DNA from 3 places in the Arthrobacter sp. SAFR-023 genome. Region 3 is predicted to be linked to each of the others. Evidence: riboswitches for the same ligand, from Rfam matches in the RefSeq annotation. Region 3 holds a riboswitch; each other region holds the start of a gene.
The links. A riboswitch is a leader RNA that binds a small molecule or an ion and turns the genes downstream of it on or off. The one in region 3 is predicted to bind S-adenosylmethionine.

Region 1 (5,637 bases), on a different contig from region 3:
GCGCCGGTGCTGCCGGCCAGGGGAGACCCCACCAGTGCCTACAGGCCGGCCATGCGGCAGCCGGGATGTGCGGAGTCGCTGTGGATCCAGAGCGCAGAGGCGACTTCGTCGGCGAGGTCAACGTCGCGGCTGGTCCCGGGGGAACCGATGCGGACAACCAGCGCGCCGCCGAAAGGCTTGCGGCCGCGCACCTCGACGTCGGCGTCGAGGCTGATCTTCTCTGCTGCGAGGTAGCGCAGCAGCTCCGGGTTCTCGTCGCTGATCCGGGTGATCCTGCCGGTGTGGCCGTCGTCGAGCTCGATCATCCGGTGGGCGGACGGCATCCGGACGGAACCGTCGGCCGAGGGGATGGGATCGCCGTGGGGGTCCCTGGACGGGTTGCCCAGCCGGGCTGCCAGCCTCTCAATGAACGTGTCCGAGACCGCATGTTCCAGCTGCTCGGCCTCATCGTGGACTTCGTCCCAGCTGTACCCGAGGTCCTTGACCAGGTACGTCTCAATGAGCCGGTGCCGCCGGACCATGGAGAGGGCCAGCCTGACTCCCTGGGGCGTGAGCGTAATGGCGCTGTACGGCTTGTGCAGGACCAGCCCCTGGTCCTTGAGCTTGCGCACCATCTCGGAGACCGAGGAGTTGGCCACGCCGAGGCGCTGTGCAAGCTGGGTGGAGGTGATGGGCTTGTCCTGCCATTCCGTGAAGGAATAGATGACCTTAACGTAGTCCTCGATTGAGGAGGAGGGCGTACTGGTCTTCACAGCTTCAAGCCTACCTGCTGCCACCGGGGCGTTACGCCCTGACAGCCCGCCAGGTCTGGGTGAGGTAGGGGAGCTGCAGCAGTTCGCCGTCGGCATGCCCGAGGTGTTCGTGCAGGTACCAGGTCAGGTTGTGGGTCACCTTGGCTCGGGTGGCGTCGTTGGCCCTGAGGTAATAGCTGCGGGACTTGGCCAGTTCCAGGATGTCGTCAGGGGTGACGGGATCCTCCCACCGCGTCAGGTGGCTTTCCAGGGACGTGAATTCGGGGCCGATTTTGGGGCGGAAGTCGGGTTTGTGGACGTCGCCCGCGTGCATGATGCGGGACAACCGGTGTACCCAAGGAACGGATGTGTCCAGCTGGTTCCAGATGAGGCCCAGCACCCCGTGCGGCTTGAGGATCCGGGAAATCTCGGTGCTGGCCAGCAGCGGGTCGCACCAGTGCCATGCCTGGGCAACGCTGACGACGTCGAACGCCGCCTCGGGCAGTCCGGTTGCCTCGGCGGTCCCTTCCAGAGCCTGCACCGCGGGGTAGGCACTGTTTCCAAAGACACGGCTGAGCTGCTCCAGCATGTCCACGGAAGGATCCACCGCGCTGACGCTCAGCCCGCGTTCCACCAGCAGTGCCGTGAATTTGCCGGTTCCGGCGCCGATGTCTGCGGCCGTGCGGGCCCCCGCCGGAATGAGCCAGTCCGCGGAATCAGCAGGGTAGCCGGGACGGACGCGGTGGTAGTGCTCGCCGCCGTCCTGGAAGCTCTGCCCGAGCTCCTGCCGGCGTGCGTGATGAAGTTTGGGACCGCCCCGTGCCACGCACAGTCTCCTTAGCCCGACGTCGAAAATTACCTTTCGAATTTACCGTACGGAGACAGCTGCCGTAGCAGTCCGGGGCGGCGCCTTAGTCCGGGGCGGCGCTTAGTCCTGCGCGCAGGGTGCGGCGCCCGCGGTGCCGGGGGTGTTGGGTGCCCACTCCGGGTAGGTGCGGGTGTCGTTCGCCGGGACCCAGCGTCCGGCGTCCACCACGTAGTCCCAGCCGAGGCCGGAGCGGCGGAGTTCCTCGATGCCGGCGAGCAGTCGCTGGGCGTCCTCGAGCCGTGAGCCCACGCCGAAGCTGGCGCGCAGGGATCCGGACGGCAGGCCGAGGCGCTTCAGCAGCGGGTGCGCGCAGAAGCGGCCATCGCGCAGGCCCACGCCGTGTTCGGCCGACAGGTAGGCGGCCACCAGGCCGGCGTCGTAGCCCTCCACGGAGAAGTTGACAACACCGATGGCGTCGTCCGGGTCGCTGTCGGCGAAGATCTGGTGGACAGTGACACCGTCGATCTTGCCCAGCCCCTCGACGAGGAAGGACCGGATGGCCGCCTCATGGGCGTGCCAGCCCTGCGGATCCAGGGCAGCGATGACCTGGGTTGCCCGGGCCAGGGTGGCTGCGCCGAGCACGTTGGGTGAGCCGCCCTCGTGGCGGGCGGGGCCGGTGGCCCAGCTGACGCCGTCGAGCCTGGCCTCGCTCACGGCGCCGCCGCCGGCGAGGTGGGGAGTGCCGGCGTCGAGCCAGTCGGGGCGGCCGATCAGGACGCCGGCCCCGAAGGGGGCGTAGAGCTTGTGGCCGGAGAAGGCGAGGTAGTCGACGTCGTCCGCGGCGATGTTGACGCGGCGGTGCGGCGCGAGCTGCGCGGCGTCCACCACGATCCGGGCGCCGTATTCATGGGCAAGGGCAGCGAGGCGCCGGATGGGAAGGATTTCGCCGGTGACGTTGGAGGCGCCGGTCACGGCGAGGAGGCTGACATCGCCGTGCTCCAGTTCGGCGCGCAGGCTGCCGATGGTGGCTTCCAGCGTCTCCGAGGCCACGACGCTGCGGTGCGGCACGCCCTGCCACGGCAGCAGGTTGGCGTGGTGCTCGATGTCCAGGTACAGCACCTCGCCGGTGTGGTGGTGGTCCTGCACGGGAAGGCAGCCGGCCAGCAGGTTGAGGGAGTCGGTGGTGTTCCGGGTGAAGATGACGGCGTCATCGGCGCGGCCGCCCACAAACTCCCGCACGATGTCCCGCGCGTTCTCGTACACGGACGTGCTGATCTGCGAGGCATAGCCTGCACCGCGGTGGACGCTCGCGTAGTACGGCAGGATCTCGTTGAGGTATGCAGAAACCACAGACAGCGCAGGGGCGGAAGCGCCGTAGTCGAGGTTGGCGTAGCGGACATGTCCGCCCTGGATCAGCGGAGCCTGTATTTCTGCGCCGGTGACGGCTGCCAGGGGACGGCCTGCGGCGGCGAACCGGCCGTCCAGCAGGGCCGCGTCCGCGGCAGAAGACTCGGTGGAAGAAATGGTTGCAGTCGTCATGGGACCTCACTGAGAAAGGACCCCGTGTGACGGGGATCCGCGCTTGCCGGGTCCGTTCCGGATCGGCCTGGTCGTCACCCGGGGCACCCCACCGCGAATGGAGGGTTGCCGGCCAGCAAACCGGGGTTTAGCGCTGGCACTCGTGACCTGTTACGAGACTAGGACATCCGGACGGGCGATGAAAAAGCCGGTCCGGAATGTTAAGCGGATTATTACGTAGCCCGGATATCGGGCCTGTGGCCGAATAAACGACGGCGGCCGCCCACGGAAGGGGGCGGCCGCCGTCGTAATATTCAGCACAAGAGGCGCAGGGCGCGGCAGGACAAAAACTAGAGCAAATCGTCCAGCTGCGGGTTCAGGCGCTTCAGGACTTCCGAGTGCAGGATCGAGTTGGTCGCCAGCGCATTGCCGCCGAACGGGCCGTCCGTGCCTTCGAGGGACGTGAAACGGCCGCCTGCCTCGGTCACGATCGGCACCAGCGCCGCCATGTCGTACAGGTTCAGCTCAGGTTCGCAGGCGATGTCCACGGCCCCTTCGGCCACCATGCAGTAGGACCAGAAATCGCCAAAGGCCCGGGTGCGCCAAACTTCCTCAGTGAGCTGGAGGAACTCATCGAGGTTTCCGCGGTCTTTCCAGCCGCCGAGGCTGGAGTAGGACAGTGACGCGTCGGCAAGGCTGGACACATTGGATACCTTGAGCCTCGTGGCGGCCGCGAGGGAACGGCCCGAGTAGGCGCCGGCGCCCTTTGCCGCCCACCAGCGCTTGCCCAGCGCAGGGGCGCTGACCACGCCCACGACCGGTTCGCCTTCGTCGACGAGGGCGATCAGCGTGGCCCACACCGGCACGCCGCGGACAAAGTTCTTGGTGCCGTCGATGGGGTCGATGATCCAGCGGCGGGAACCGTGGCCGGAACTTCCGAACTCCTCACCGAGGACGGCGTCACGGGGACGGGAACGGGACAGCTGGCCGCGGATGGACTCCTCGGCGGCCTTGTCCGCATCGGTGACCGGCGTCAGATCTGGCTTCGTCTCGATCTTGAGGTCCAGCGCTTTGAACCGGCTCATGGTCTGGTCGTCCACGGAATCGGCCAGCACATGGGCCAGACGCAGGTCATCGTTGTACGTTGAAGCGGGTTGGGTCATGGTTCCAAACTACCCTCAAAGGCCCGGCGGGGCGGGGAGGCAGCCGCCGGGCTGCGCCGCGGGAGGCTAGCCGACGCTGCCGAGTTCCTTGGTTTCCTGAGCCTCCATGCGCGGGTCGGTGCCCAGCAGGCGGCGCAGGGACGCGAGCCTGGCTGCTCCGGTTGGGCCGGCATGCCCGGCCGCTACCCATGCATCGACGCCGCAGTTGACGGCGGTGGCGTCGTGCTTGCAGCCGCGTTCGCAGGCCTCGGTGCCCGGCTCAAGGTCGGGGAAGGAGTGCAGGATGCGGTCCGGGTCGACGTGGGCCAGCCCGAAGGAGCGGATGCCCGGCGTGTCGATGATCCAGCTTCCCGCCGGGGCGTCAGCGAGCTTGAGGGCAAGGGCCGACGACGACGTGTGCCGTCCGCGGCCCGTCACGGCGTTGACGCCGCCGGTGGCACGTTCGGCGCCTGTCAGGGCGTTGACCATGGTGGATTTTCCGACGCCGGAATGGCCCAGCATCACGGTCACCTTGCCGTCCAGGTGGGCGCGGAGCTCGGACACGGCGGCAACGTCGAGCCGGGCGGAGAGGCCGTCGTCGGACCGGGCGTCGATGCCGCCGGCCTCGGAATCGGCGGTGCGGCTGATAATGACCGGAAAGTCGAGGTGGCGATAGTTGTCCAGCAGCCCGGTGGGGTCCTTGACGTCCGCCTTGGTGACCAGCAGCAGCGGTTCGATCCCGGCGTCGTAGGCTGCCACCAGGGCGCGGTCAATGAACCCGGTGCGGGGTTCCGGGTTGGCCGCAGCGACTACCACCACCAGCTGGTCCGCGTTGGCAACAACAGCCCGCTCCACGGGATCGGTGTCATCGGCGCTGCGGCGCAGCAGGGTTTTGCGGTCCTGGATTTTCACGAGCCGGGCAAGCGTGTCCGGCTCACCGGACACATCACCCACGAGGGACACGAAGTCTCCGGCCACCACGGGGGAGCGGCGGAGTTCCCGGGCGCGGGCGGCGATGACCGTCCGCTCGTTGCCCGAATCCTCGCCTACGACAGCTGTGTACCGCCCCCGGTCAACGGTGATGATCCGTCCGGTCACGGCGTCCTCGTGGCTGGGGCGGTCCTTCGTCCGGGGCCGGGAACCCTTCTTGTTCGGCCGGATCCGGACGTCGGATTCGTCCCAGGAATCAGTGCTGCGTGCCACCGGGGGTCCCTGCGGTGTTGGCGCCTGCCGTCGCTGCGCCTGCCGTGTCTGCGCCTGCGCTGTTGCCGCCTGCGCCACCACGCTGTCCGAGCATCTCCGCCCAGAGCTTGGGGAAGTCCGGCATGGTTTTGGACGTTGTGGCGATGTCCTGCACTTCCACACCCCTGACCGCCAGCCCGAGGATGGCCCCCGCGGTGGCCATCCGGTGGTCGGCGTAGCTGTGCACGACGCCGGC
Region 2 (5,637 bases), on a different contig from region 3:
CAGTGGTGATCGAGGGTGAACGGATCTCGTGGATCGGCCAGGCCTCCGCCGCCCCCGCGGCCGACGAAGCCGTCGACGCGGGCGGCCGGGCCGTGCTCCCCGGCTGGGTGGACTCCCACACGCACCTCATTTTCGCGGGCGACCGGACGGCGGAGTTCGAGGCCCGGATGGCAGGGGAGGAGTACAGCGCCGGCGGCATCGCCGTCACCACTGAAGCCACCCGGAACACCGGCGACTACGACCTTACGCGGCTGGCGCAGGGCCGGGTCGCCGAAGCAGTGTCGCAGGGCACGACGTACCTCGAGACGAAAACCGGCTACGGCCTCGATGTCGAGCAGGAAGCCCGGAGCGCGCGGATCGCCTCGACGGTGGCGGACGAGGTCACCTATTTGGGCGCCCACCTGGTGCCGGCCGGGGCGGATGCGGATGACTACACCAAGCTCGTCTGCGGCCCGATGCTGGATGCGGTCCGCCCTTACGTCCGCTGGGCCGACGTGTTCTGCGAACGGGGCGCCTTCTCGGAGGAACAGTCACGTGCCGTGCTGCAGGCCTGCCGCGACGCCGGCCTGGGGCTGCGGGTGCACGGCAACCAGCTGGGCTACGGCGCCGGCGTCGGCCTCGCGGTGGAGTTCGGCGCGGCAAGCGTGGACCACGTCAACTATCTTTCGGAGCAGGACATCGCAGACCTCGCCGCCGGCTGGTCGGGCTGGGATGCCGCCGCGGGAACGGGCGGGCGGGGAACGGTGGCCACCTGCCTGCCGGCCTGCGACCTCTCCACCCGCCAGCCGCTGGCTCCCGGCCGCCAGCTCCTGGACGCCGGCGTGCCCGTGGCGCTCGCGTCCAACTGCAACCCGGGCACGTCCTACACGAGCTCCATGGCGTTCTGCGTCACCACCGCCGTCCTCCAGATGGGACTGAGTGTCCATGAGGCCGTCCGGGCGGCGACGTACGGCGGCGCCTTGGCGCTGCAGCGCGAGTCCGGTAACGACGTCGACGGCGGACGCGCCGTGGGCTCACTCGCCGTCGGACACCGGGCGGACCTGCACGTCCTTAACGCCCCGTCCGCCACCCACCTCGCCTACCGCCCCGGCATGCCGCTGACCCACGCGGTGTGGCGTGCAGGGGTGCGGGCACGGTAGTGTCAGGCGGTGCCATTCCCCCCGGGAGTGACGCAAGATGATCGCTCAGGGTCTGATACAATCACAAAGCGTCATTTCCTTGTGGCGTTTTTGGATCTTGAAAGGCCCTGCATGACACGCACCGACCGACTGACGGCCATCCTTGATCTCCTTGCCGAGGCCGGCCAGGTGGAAGTCGAGGAAATCGTCACCCGGCTCGGCGTGTCACCGGCCACCGCCCGGCGGGACCTGGACAGCCTGGCCAAGCGGCGGCTGCTGACCCGGACCCGCGGCGGCGCCACCACCGGCGCCCTCGCCTACGACCTTCCCGGCAGGTACAACCGGGACGACCACGCCGTGGCCAAGCAGGAGATCGCCCTGGCCGCCTCGGCGCTCATCAGCCCGGGAATGGTCATCGGCCTATGCGGCGGCACCACGAGCACCGCCCTCGCGCAGATCCTGGCCACCCGGGAGGACCTTAACTCGCCGTCGAACCAGCCCACCCTGACCGTGGTCACCAATGCGATCAATATCGCCTCCCAGCTTGCCGTCCGGCCCAACATCAAGGTGATGGTGACCGGCGGCATCCTCAATCCGCGGTCCTATGAACTCGTGGGCCCGTACACGGACATCATCATGCAGAAGGTGGTGCTGGACATCGCCTTCATCGGGGTCAACGGCGTCGACCCGGAGGTGGGGCCCACCAACACCGGCGAGGCCGAGGCTACGGTCAACGCCCTGCTGGCCAGCCGCGCCAGCGAGTCCTACGTGATCGCAGACTCCTCGAAGGTGGGCCGCCGGGCGTTTGCCACCATGGACGGCTACAACTTCACCCGGCTCATCACCGACTCCGGCATTTCCGCGGCCGACAAGGCCGCCTTCGAAGCCCGCGGCACCGAAGTGCTCGTGGCCGGCGCCTAGAAAAGAAGACGGCTCAGAAAATCACCGGCGGGGCGTCCAGCACGGTTTCGTCCACCCTCCGGTCCACCCACTGTGTGAACGGTGTGTCGAGTTCGTACTTGCCCAGGCTGTTGCGCACCAGCATGCGGACCTCGGCGTTTTCGGGGTTGTTCAGCGACTCGAAATACTCCACGGACCAGTGGAACCAGCGCATGCAGAACAGGCGCATGGTCAGCCCGTGCGTGACCAGCAGGGCGTTCGGGGAGTAGTCGGGCTTGGACCAGTGCCGGTACAGGGTCTCCATGAACGAGGAGATCCGGTCGTAGACGTCGGAGCCGGACTCGCCCTCCCGGAAGCGATAAAAGAAGTGGCCATAGGCGTTGCGGAGTTCCTTCTGGTCCTCGATGTCGCCGGAAATCTGGAAGTTGGCCCAGTCCTGTTCGCGCAGCCGCGGTTCCTCGATCACCCGCTCCGTCAGCGGGCCCAGATCCAGTGCCTCAAGGGTCTGGTAGGCGCGCAGGTACGGTGAGACGTAGACGCTCACCTGCCGGCCGTCCAGCTCGCGCCGGATGCGTTCCCCGGCGGCTTTCGCCTGCTCCAGGCCAAGCTCTGTCAGCGGAATCCGGTAGTCGGGCACCCTGTTGTAAATGGAGGTATCCGCGTTGGCCGCCGACTGGCCGTGCCGGATCATGATGATTTTCCCGGGAGCGCTCATAGTTCCCCAGCATAGGGTCAGCCCGCGGCCGGACAGGAACCGACTGGCTGACAGGAAAGTACCAGCCGGTGCAGGCAAGATAGGAACATGTTGGTTCCCTCCCGCCGTCGGCTGCGGTTCGAAGTCTGGATCGTCCTTGGGCTGTCGCTCGGCCAGTCCGCCGTCTACTCCGTGGTGCAGCTGCTGGACAAAATGACCCGGGCACCGCTGGCGCAGGGGACGTCCACGCTGAACAGGTCGCAAAGCACGCGCGAGTACTTCGACCTCACCTACCAGCTGCTGGACATCATCTTCGCCCTGGTGCCGGTCCTGCTGGTGATCTACTTTTTGACAGACCAGCGCCAAGCGAAGGCCGGAGGCGGGCACGACGCCGGCTCGGCGTTCCGGAAGCTGGGATTCAACTTTGCCCGGCCGGGCAGGGACCTGCTGCAGGGGCTGGGGCTGGCCGCCCTGATCGGGATCCCGTCGCTGGGCCTTTACGCCGCGGGGCGGGCCCTGGGCGTTACGACGGCGATCATCCCCAGCGGTCTGGACGCCTACTGGTGGACGGTGCCCGTGCTGATACTGTCCGCACTGCGCCACGCGGTCGTGGAGGAGGTCATTGTGGTGGGCTACCTGCTGGACCGGTTCGGCAAGTTCGGCTGGTCCGTGCCGCTGGCGATCTTTGTGTCCGCAATGCTCCGCGGCAGCTACCACCTGTACCAGGGGTTCGGACCATTCATTGGAAACGCCATCATGGGCGTGGTCTTCGCCTGGATCTACACCAGGACCCGGAGGGTGATGCCGCTCGTCATCGCGCACGCCATGCTGGACATCGTCGCGTTCGTCGGGTTCAGCCTGTTCGGCAAAGCGGTCGGCCTGGGCTAGGAAGCGCCCGGCCCTTAAAAGTGATTCGGCCGCCATCGGCGGGTGACGTCATTGGCACCCGCTGATGGCGGCCGAAGTGAAGGGCGGAGAGTGCGTCAGATGGTGACGGCGCCCGCTGCGGTTTCGAACGTGACCGAGAGAATGCCCGGCGTTCCGTGCGGGGCGACCCAGTTCACGGCGACATCCTCCAGCGGCCTTTCGACGGGCTCGCCGAGCCACTCGGTCACGCGCTCGGCAGAGCCCGCGATCGTGAGGCTGGACATCTTCACATTGCTGTCATAGGCGTTGGACGGGTGCAGCTCCGCATCGCCCTCCCACTTCAGCATGTAGGGGACCTGCGGGTCCGCGATCAGGCCCAGGATGCCGATCTGCTTCCAGACAAGCTCCCGGCCGTCGGGGAACTTGCGGTTGCCGTTGACCGCGGAGCGGCCCAGGCGTTCCTCGAATGGGGCGAGGTCGTCAACTTCGACGCACCAGCCCATCCAGCCGCCGCCCGCCGCGGACCGGGCCCGGACGGCCTGGCCGAACGGTGCCTTGTCCGACGCCGGGTGGTCCAGTACCTCAACAACCTCGAGGTACTTGTGGCCGGCCAGGGGAATGATCATGTTCCGGGTCCCAAACCGGGGGTGCACCCCGCCCTTTACGGCTTCGACGCCGAGGGCAGAGGAGATACGTTCGGTGGTGGCCGCCAGGCCATCGTGTTCACAGGCGTAAGAGACGTGATCCATGCGCATGACCTCATCTTGGCACTTTGTGAGGTGGCTCTCAGCTTAGGTCCACCTAACCTCGCGAAAAGTCCATACTTTGACGAAGTTCTTCACAAAGCTGTGCGCGTAACAGTCCCATTCCTACACTGATCGCAGGTCATGAGTGCCAGCGAAGAGAGCCCCGGCTCGCTGGCCGGCAACCCTCCAACCGCGGCGGGGTGCCCCGGGTGAAGACCTGGCTGCGTGGCGCCCGCCGTGTGGCAAGCGCGGGCCTGTGCCGGGACCAGCACACGCCCAACAGCTGAGGAGCCTCATGTCCAACGCATGGTCATTCGAAACCCGCCAGATCCATGCCGGCCAGGCGCCGGACGGCGCCACCGGCGCCCGGGCACTGCCGATCTACCAGACGACGTCGTTCGTCTTCCCCAGCGCCGAAAGTGCAGCGGACCGCTTTGCGCTGGCCGAGATCGCACCTATCTACACCCGGATCGGCAACCCTACCCAGGATGCCGTTGAACAGCGCATCGCCAGTCTGGAAGGAGGGCTTGCGGCACTGCTCCTGAGCTCCGGCCAGGCCGCCGAAACGTACGCCATCCTTAACATCGCCGAGGCCGGTGACCACATTGTTGCCAGCCCCAGCCTCTACGGCGGCACCTACAACCTGCTGGCACACACCCTGAAGAAGTTCGGAGTCTCCGTCACCTTCGTGGCAGACCCGGACAACCTGGAGCAGTGGCGCGACGCCGTGCGGCCGAACACCAAGCTCTTCTTTGCCGAGGTGGTGTCGAACCCCCGGCAGGACGTGCTGGACATCGAAGGCGTTGCCCGGACAGCGCACGAGGCCGGCGTGCCGCTGATCGTGGACAACACCCTGTCCACGCCCTACCTCATCCGCCCGCTCGAGTGGGGTGCGGACATCGTGGTGCACTCGGCCACCAAATACCTCGGCGGTCACGGTGCCGCCATTGCCGGCGTCATCGTGGATTCAGGCAACTTCGACTTCGGCAAGGACCAGGTGCGTTTCCCCGGCTTCAATACGCCGGACCCCACCTACAACGGGCTGGTTTATGCCCGGGACCTTGGCGCAGGCGGCGCCCTGGGAGCCAACCTGTCCTACATCCTCAAGGCCCGCGTCCAGCTGCTCCGCGACCTGGGCTCCGCGGTGTCCCCGTTCAATGCCTTCCTCATCGCGCAGAGCCTGGAAACCCTGAGCCTTCGGGTGGAGCGCCACGTGGCCAACGCGGCAGCCGTGGCCGGCTGGCTGGAAGCCCGGGACGACGTGGAGTCCGTGGCCTACGCCGGGCTGCCGTCCAGCCCCTGGTACGAGCGC
Region 3 (5,637 bases):
TCCAGCAGGCCGCGGTCGAAGACCTTCGGCCAGTCGGGCTTGGGCCAGGAGTTGCCCACACCGTCCACCAGGATCGGGCCCGGATGCCCGCCGCTGTAGACCGAACCGTAGGGGTCCGCGCCGATCACCTCCACGTGCCCGCCGGACTTCTCCTTCAGGTACCGTCCGTTCCCGGTGATGGTGCCGCCGGTGCCCACGCCCGCGACGAAGTGCGTAACCCGGCCGGCCGTCTGCTCCCAGATTTCCGGCGCCGTCCCCTCGTAGTGCGCCCGCGGGTTGGCCGGGTTGTCGAACTGCAGCGGACGCCACGCGCCGGGAATTTCGGCCGTGATCCGGGCCGCGACCGCCCGCGCATTGTCCGGCGAGTCCGAGGGCGCGCTCCAGTCCGTAAACACCACCCGCGCCCCGTACCTGTTGAGGGCGTCCAGCTTTTCGGAGGAGATGGAATCACCGGTGACCACCACCACCGGATGTCCGGTCAGCGCCCCGATCAGGGCGAGCCCGATTCCCGTGTTTCCGGAGGTGCTCTCCACGATGGTGCCGCCGGGTTGCAGCTCGCCGCTCCGCTCGGCCGCCCGGACCATGCTCAGCGCTGTCCGGTCCTTGATGGAACCGCCGGGGTTCTCCGATTCCAGCTTGACGAACACGGTGCTCCCCAGCCCGCGGCTCAGCACGTTCAGCGGCACCAGCGGGGTGTTCCCCACCCGGGCCAGCACAACGTCGGCGTCTGCGCCCGAATCCACGATCGGCGCCACATGCCTCGGCTGGCGGCCGCTTCCCGTCACGGTGGTCATGATTCTCCTCCCGCGGCATCCGGGCGGCCATCCGGAACACCGGCACCGGGGCCCACGTCATCCGGAGCGTCCGGATCCGGTGTCCCAAGTTCCGGCAGTCCGGCCAGCAAATCCCCCAGCGCCGTACGCGCACTGTCAACCAGTACCGCCGCCGGCAGTTGACCGGCCAGCAGTTCCGACAGCCGCGCCACGACGGCGCCGGTTCCTGCCCCGAGCTCCCGGATTTCCGCCTCCCGCAGGTCGGTGCCCTGCGCCTCCGCCAACAGGTAGGAGGCCGTCAACGCCTCGATGGTGAGGAGTTTGGCGGCAGCCTCCACCGAGCGCTGCAGCTGCTGGAGTGCCAGCGGGGCCAGCGTGGAGTGGTCTTCCACGTCCGCGGACAGGGTAGGGGCTCCGAGCGTGGCAGGTGCCGCGAGGAATTTCAGCTCCGCCAGCAGGCCAGCGGCCGAGTACCAGAGCAGTCCCGGCAGGTCCTCGGACGCGAGTGGCGTGCCGGCCCGGGCCGCCTCGAGGTTGAGCTGCCGGATCAGGCGCTGCGGCGGATAGAGCTTGGCGATCCGCCGCTCGCCGCTGATTCCAACGTGCGCCAACCCCAGCCGCAGCGCCTCGAAGGCCAGGGCGAGCTGCATTGGCTGGAAGTTTCCGCCGGACACCATGCGGCCCGAGGCCACGTCCGCGAGCGGGTTGTCGCCCCGGCCGTTGAGTTCCACCTCGAGCGCCTCGGCTAGCGCGGCCACCTGGGCCCGGAACGCACCGTGCGTCTGCGGCGCCGCGCGGAAGGACAGGGCGTCCTGGACCGACACCTGCCGCCGCGGGTCCTCCAGCCAGCCGCCGCGCACCAGGCGCCGGACATTGGCCGCCGAGACGCGCTGGCCGTCAACCGCCTTGGCCGACTGCACGGCCGGCGAAAAGGGGCTGAGATTCCCGCCGCCGTCGTACCTTGCGGTGGCCTCAAGCGAGAGCGCCAGCGCGGTGTCCGCCAAATCGGCGAGCCACCGGATGCGGCGGAGTTCCAGCACGCCGGCACCGATCGAATACGAGTTGGCGCTGACCAGTGCCAGGGCCTCGCCCGGCGCAAGGACCAGCGGGTCCAGCCCGGCAGCGGCGAGCGCCGCCGCGCCGTCCAGCAGGCCGCCGTCGGGAGCAAGCGCCTGCCCCTCGCCGATGGCGACGGCGGCAACCGCCGCCAGCTGGGTGAGGTCGGACGAGCCGACGGACCCGTCGCGCGGAACGGCCGGCACCACGCCCCTGTTGAGCAGTTCGGCATAAAAGCGGGCAGTTTCCGGGCGCACCCCCGAGCCACCCCGCGTGAATCCGATGAGCCTGGCCAGGATCAGGGCCCGGACATGATCCCGGTCCAGCAGCGCGCCGACGCCGCTGTGATGGTAGCGCACCACCTGCAGCTGGAAGTCGAGAATGGATGCCTGCTCCACGGCAGTGTCGCGGCCGGAGCCGAGCAGCGTGTTCAGGCCGTAGACCCGGTGACCGGAATCGATGGCCGCCTGCACCACCTCGCGGGACAGGCCCACGAGATCGAGGGCGTCGGCGCTGAGGACCACCTCCACTGCGGAATCGGCCGCCGCGGCAGCCACGTCGTCGGCACGGAGGTGGGCCGTTCCGATAAGGAATGTGCCGCGCCGGACGCCGGACACCAGTCCGCCACGTCCCCCGCGCCCATCCATAGAACCCGGCCCCGCCACTGCACCAGCCCTGGCCATGGCGTTAGAAGTCCAGCAGGTTCCGGCGGAAGCCGCCATCGCCATAGCTTGTCCGCAACAGACCCCGACGGCGAAGCACCGGCGCCAGCCTGTCCAGCACGCCGTGAACGGTGGCCGGGTCCACGAAGCCGGAGAAGAGGAACCCGTCGCCGCCGACTGCAGCCCCGGTTTCCTCGAGGTGGTCGGCGATTTCCTCGGCGGTGCCGATGATGCTGTCGCCGGCGCCGCCGCTCCGTGCCTGCAGGATCTGCCGCAGCGTGGAACCCGGGGGCGCGGCCTTGGAGAAGTGCTCCAGGGTGCCCTGGTTGCTGTTGGTGCTGAGCTCGGGGAGGGGCGCGTCGAGGTCGAACTGCTTGAAGTCGATAACGGACAGGTAGGAGATCGAGTTGAGCTGGCTGTCGATGTCCCGCTGCGTGAGCTCCCGGCGCGCCGCCCGCAGCTCCTCCGCTTCAGCCTTGGAGCCGGTCACGGTGGGTTTGAGGACGAACAGCACCTTGACGTCGTCAGGATTACGGCCGGCCGCGGCTGCCTCGGCGCGGATGGAGTCCCGGTACGCCTTCATGCCGTCGGCGCCGCGGGCCAGGGCGATCGCAACATCGGCGTTCGCACCGGCGAAGGCCTTGCCCCGCGGTGATGCCCCGGCCTGAACGAGCACCGGCTCCTCCGGCAGCGGGGCCGTGTTTAGCGGTCCCCGGACCTTGAAAAACTCCCCCTCGTGGTGGATCGGCCGGACCTTGGTGTGGTCCGCAAAGATTCCCGCCCGGGTGTCCTCCCGGATGGCGTCCGGTTCCCAGCTGCGCCAGAGCTTGCGCACGACGTCCACGAACTCCTCGGCCTTCTCGTAGCGGAGGTCATGCTCGATCTGCTGGTCCAGTCCGTAGTTCTGCGCGGCAAGGTCGCTACCGGAGGTCACCACGTTCCAGCCCAGCTGCCCGTTGGAGAAGTGCTGCAGCGTGGCCAGCAGCCGGGCGGCCGTGAACGGCGGGTAGAAGGAGGCGCTGATGGTGGGCACAATGCCGAGGTGTTCCGTGGCGGAGAGCAGATACGGCACCAGGGCCAGCGGATCGTGCTTCGGCGCGAAGGACGCCTGAGCCAGCGAGACCTCCGCACTCCCGCCGTAAGTGTCCGGAACGGTGAGGGAGTCCTCGATGATGAACAGGTCCAGCCCCGCCCGCTCAAACTCGCGGACTGCATGCTGGTAGGGGGCGGGCTTCCTCCAGTCGTAGCCGATTCCGTAGCCGGGCGTCCCCCAGCCCTGGACCCCGAAGCCATGGCCCACAAACCATCCAAAGTGCAGCATGGGAGTCACTGTATTCGGAGTCGAATCATTCACTGCGGCCTGGTTTCATCCGGCGTTACGGCGGTTCATCTCCCGTCATTATCCTCCCGTTGCGGTTTGATGCGTTACGGAAGATGACGGCGGCGGCGGTGCGCCCCGCCGTCGTCAGTGTTACGTTTTTGGGGAGTAATGAGTACCGGTATTAAGCCCTGACTGGCCGGTCGGCAACCCTCCTTCTCCGGCGGGGTGCCTCAGGTGAATACTCGGCATATCGACCACTTCGAGCTGCAAGCGTGAGAAAAGGAGATCCGTCGTGTCAGACGCCCCCGCCGTTGCAACACTGCCATCCCAGCAGGATAAACCCGAGGAGAAGCTGTCCTACCGCCTGATCACGGGGCCGGACGACCGAGCGTTCTGTGAGCGCATCTCGGCTGCCCTGGCTGAGGGCTACGTGCTGCACGGCAGCCCTGCCGCCACCTTCAACGGCACCGGCGTCATCGTGGCCCAGGCCCTCATCCTGCCAGCCGCCATCGCCAGTGCAGATGCCGCCGTCGCCACCGCCGTTGACCGGCTGGACTCTGACGAGGACCTCGCCGAAGAAGCCTACGAGGGCCACGCATGAGCTACGCCGGAGACCTCACCCCGCAGGACGCCTGGGCCAAGCTCGAAGAGGGCGCCATCCTGGTGGATGTGCGCACCGAGGGTGAATGGGCGCACATCGGCGTCCCGGAAACTGTATCCGCGAACAGCCAGCGCAACGATCCCCTGTTTATCCAATGGACTTTTCCCGGCGGCATTCCCAACTCCGACTTCGTCGAACAGCTGAAGCAGCAGGCGCCGGAGGACAAGAGCGTGGAGCTGCTTTTCCTGTGCCGCTCCGGCCAGCGCTCCATCGGCGCGGCAATCGCTGCCACCCAGGCGGGTTTCACCTCCTACAACGTGCTCGAAGGCTTCGAGGGCGAACCTGACCGCTACGGTGAGCGCACCGTGAACGGCTGGAAGAACCGCGGCCTGCCGACGAACCTGGGAAAGAACTAAATTGACCTTTAATCACGACGCCGCCGGCTGGAGCCCCGACACCCAGGCCGTGCGCGGCGGGCTTGACCGCACCAATTTCCAAGAGACCACCGAACCCGTTTTCCTCAACTCCGGGTTCGTCTACGAGTCCGCCGCAGCCGCGGAGCGCGCCTTCACCGGCGAGGACGAACGCTTCGTCTACTCGCGCTACGGCAACCCGTCCGTGGCCACCTTCCAGGAACGGCTCCGCCTGCTCGAAGGCACCGAGGCGTGCTTTGCGACGGCGTCCGGAATGTCCGCCGTGTTCACCGCCTTGGGCGCCCTGCTCGGGGCCGGGGACCGCGTGGTCGCCAGCCGTTCCCTGTTCGGCTCCTGCTTCGTGATCCTCAACGAAATCCTGCCGCGCTGGGGCGTGGAGACGGTCTTCGTGGACGGTCCGGACCTCGAGCAGTGGCGGGCTGCCCTCTCGGTGCCCACCGCAGCCGTCTTCTTCGAATCCCCGTCCAATCCCATGCAGGAAATCGTGGACATCGCGGCGGTCAGCGAACTCGCCCACGCCGCCGGCGCCAAGGTTGTGGCGGACAACGTCTTCGCCACCCCGCTGCTGCAGCGCTGCGGAGACCTCGGCGCGGACGTGGTGGTCTACTCCGGCACGAAGCACATCGACGGCCAGGGCCGGGTGATGGGCGGAGCCATCCTGGGCACCAAGGAATTCATCGACGGCCCGGTCAAGCAGCTCATGCGCCACACCGGCCCGGCCCTCTCCTCATTCAACGCCTGGGTCCTCACCAAGGGCCTGGAGACCATGGCGCTGCGCGTGAACCACTCG

Region 1: another riboswitch for S-adenosylmethionine. It lies ahead of ACTHQX_RS00985 (aminotransferase class V-fold PLP-dependent enzyme); the one in region 3 lies ahead of ACTHQX_RS15010 (DUF1737 domain-containing protein).
Region 2: another riboswitch for S-adenosylmethionine. It lies ahead of ACTHQX_RS03070 (bifunctional o-acetylhomoserine/o-acetylserine sulfhydrylase); the one in region 3 lies ahead of ACTHQX_RS15010 (DUF1737 domain-containing protein).

What each region holds. Positions count from the first base shown of each region.
Region 1 covers NZ_JBQCMF010000001.1:206,733-212,369, reverse strand. The annotation lists gene ACTHQX_RS01000 (fluoride efflux transporter FluC) at 1-32, opposite strand, end outside; gene ACTHQX_RS00995 (metal-dependent transcriptional regulator) at 39-752, opposite strand; gene ACTHQX_RS00990 (class I SAM-dependent methyltransferase) at 784-1,557, opposite strand; gene ACTHQX_RS00985 (aminotransferase class V-fold PLP-dependent enzyme) at 1,660-3,078, opposite strand; SAM riboswitch class IV at 3,113-3,226, opposite strand; gene hisN (histidinol-phosphatase) at 3,408-4,220, opposite strand; gene rsgA (ribosome small subunit-dependent GTPase A) at 4,287-5,402, opposite strand; gene aroA (3-phosphoshikimate 1-carboxyvinyltransferase) at 5,386-5,637, opposite strand, start outside.
Region 2 covers NZ_JBQCMF010000002.1:180,462-186,098, reverse strand. The annotation lists gene hutI (imidazolonepropionase) at 1-1,139, shown strand, start outside; gene ACTHQX_RS03090 (DeoR/GlpR family DNA-binding transcription regulator) at 1,251-2,039, shown strand; gene ACTHQX_RS03085 (histidine phosphatase family protein) at 2,053-2,733, opposite strand; gene ACTHQX_RS03080 (CPBP family intramembrane glutamic endopeptidase) at 2,821-3,600, shown strand; gene ACTHQX_RS03075 (VOC family protein) at 3,696-4,334, opposite strand; SAM riboswitch class IV at 4,463-4,580, shown strand; gene ACTHQX_RS03070 (bifunctional o-acetylhomoserine/o-acetylserine sulfhydrylase) at 4,621-5,637, shown strand, end outside.
Region 3 covers NZ_JBQCMF010000013.1:113,380-119,016, forward strand. The annotation lists gene ACTHQX_RS14995 (PLP-dependent cysteine synthase family protein) at 1-794, opposite strand, end outside; gene ACTHQX_RS15000 (aromatic amino acid ammonia-lyase) at 791-2,476, opposite strand; gene ACTHQX_RS15005 (NtaA/DmoA family FMN-dependent monooxygenase) at 2,517-3,812, opposite strand; SAM riboswitch class IV at 3,977-4,091, shown strand; gene ACTHQX_RS15010 (DUF1737 domain-containing protein) at 4,105-4,413, shown strand; gene ACTHQX_RS15015 (rhodanese-like domain-containing protein) at 4,410-4,829, shown strand; gene ACTHQX_RS15020 (O-succinylhomoserine sulfhydrylase) at 4,831-5,637, shown strand, end outside.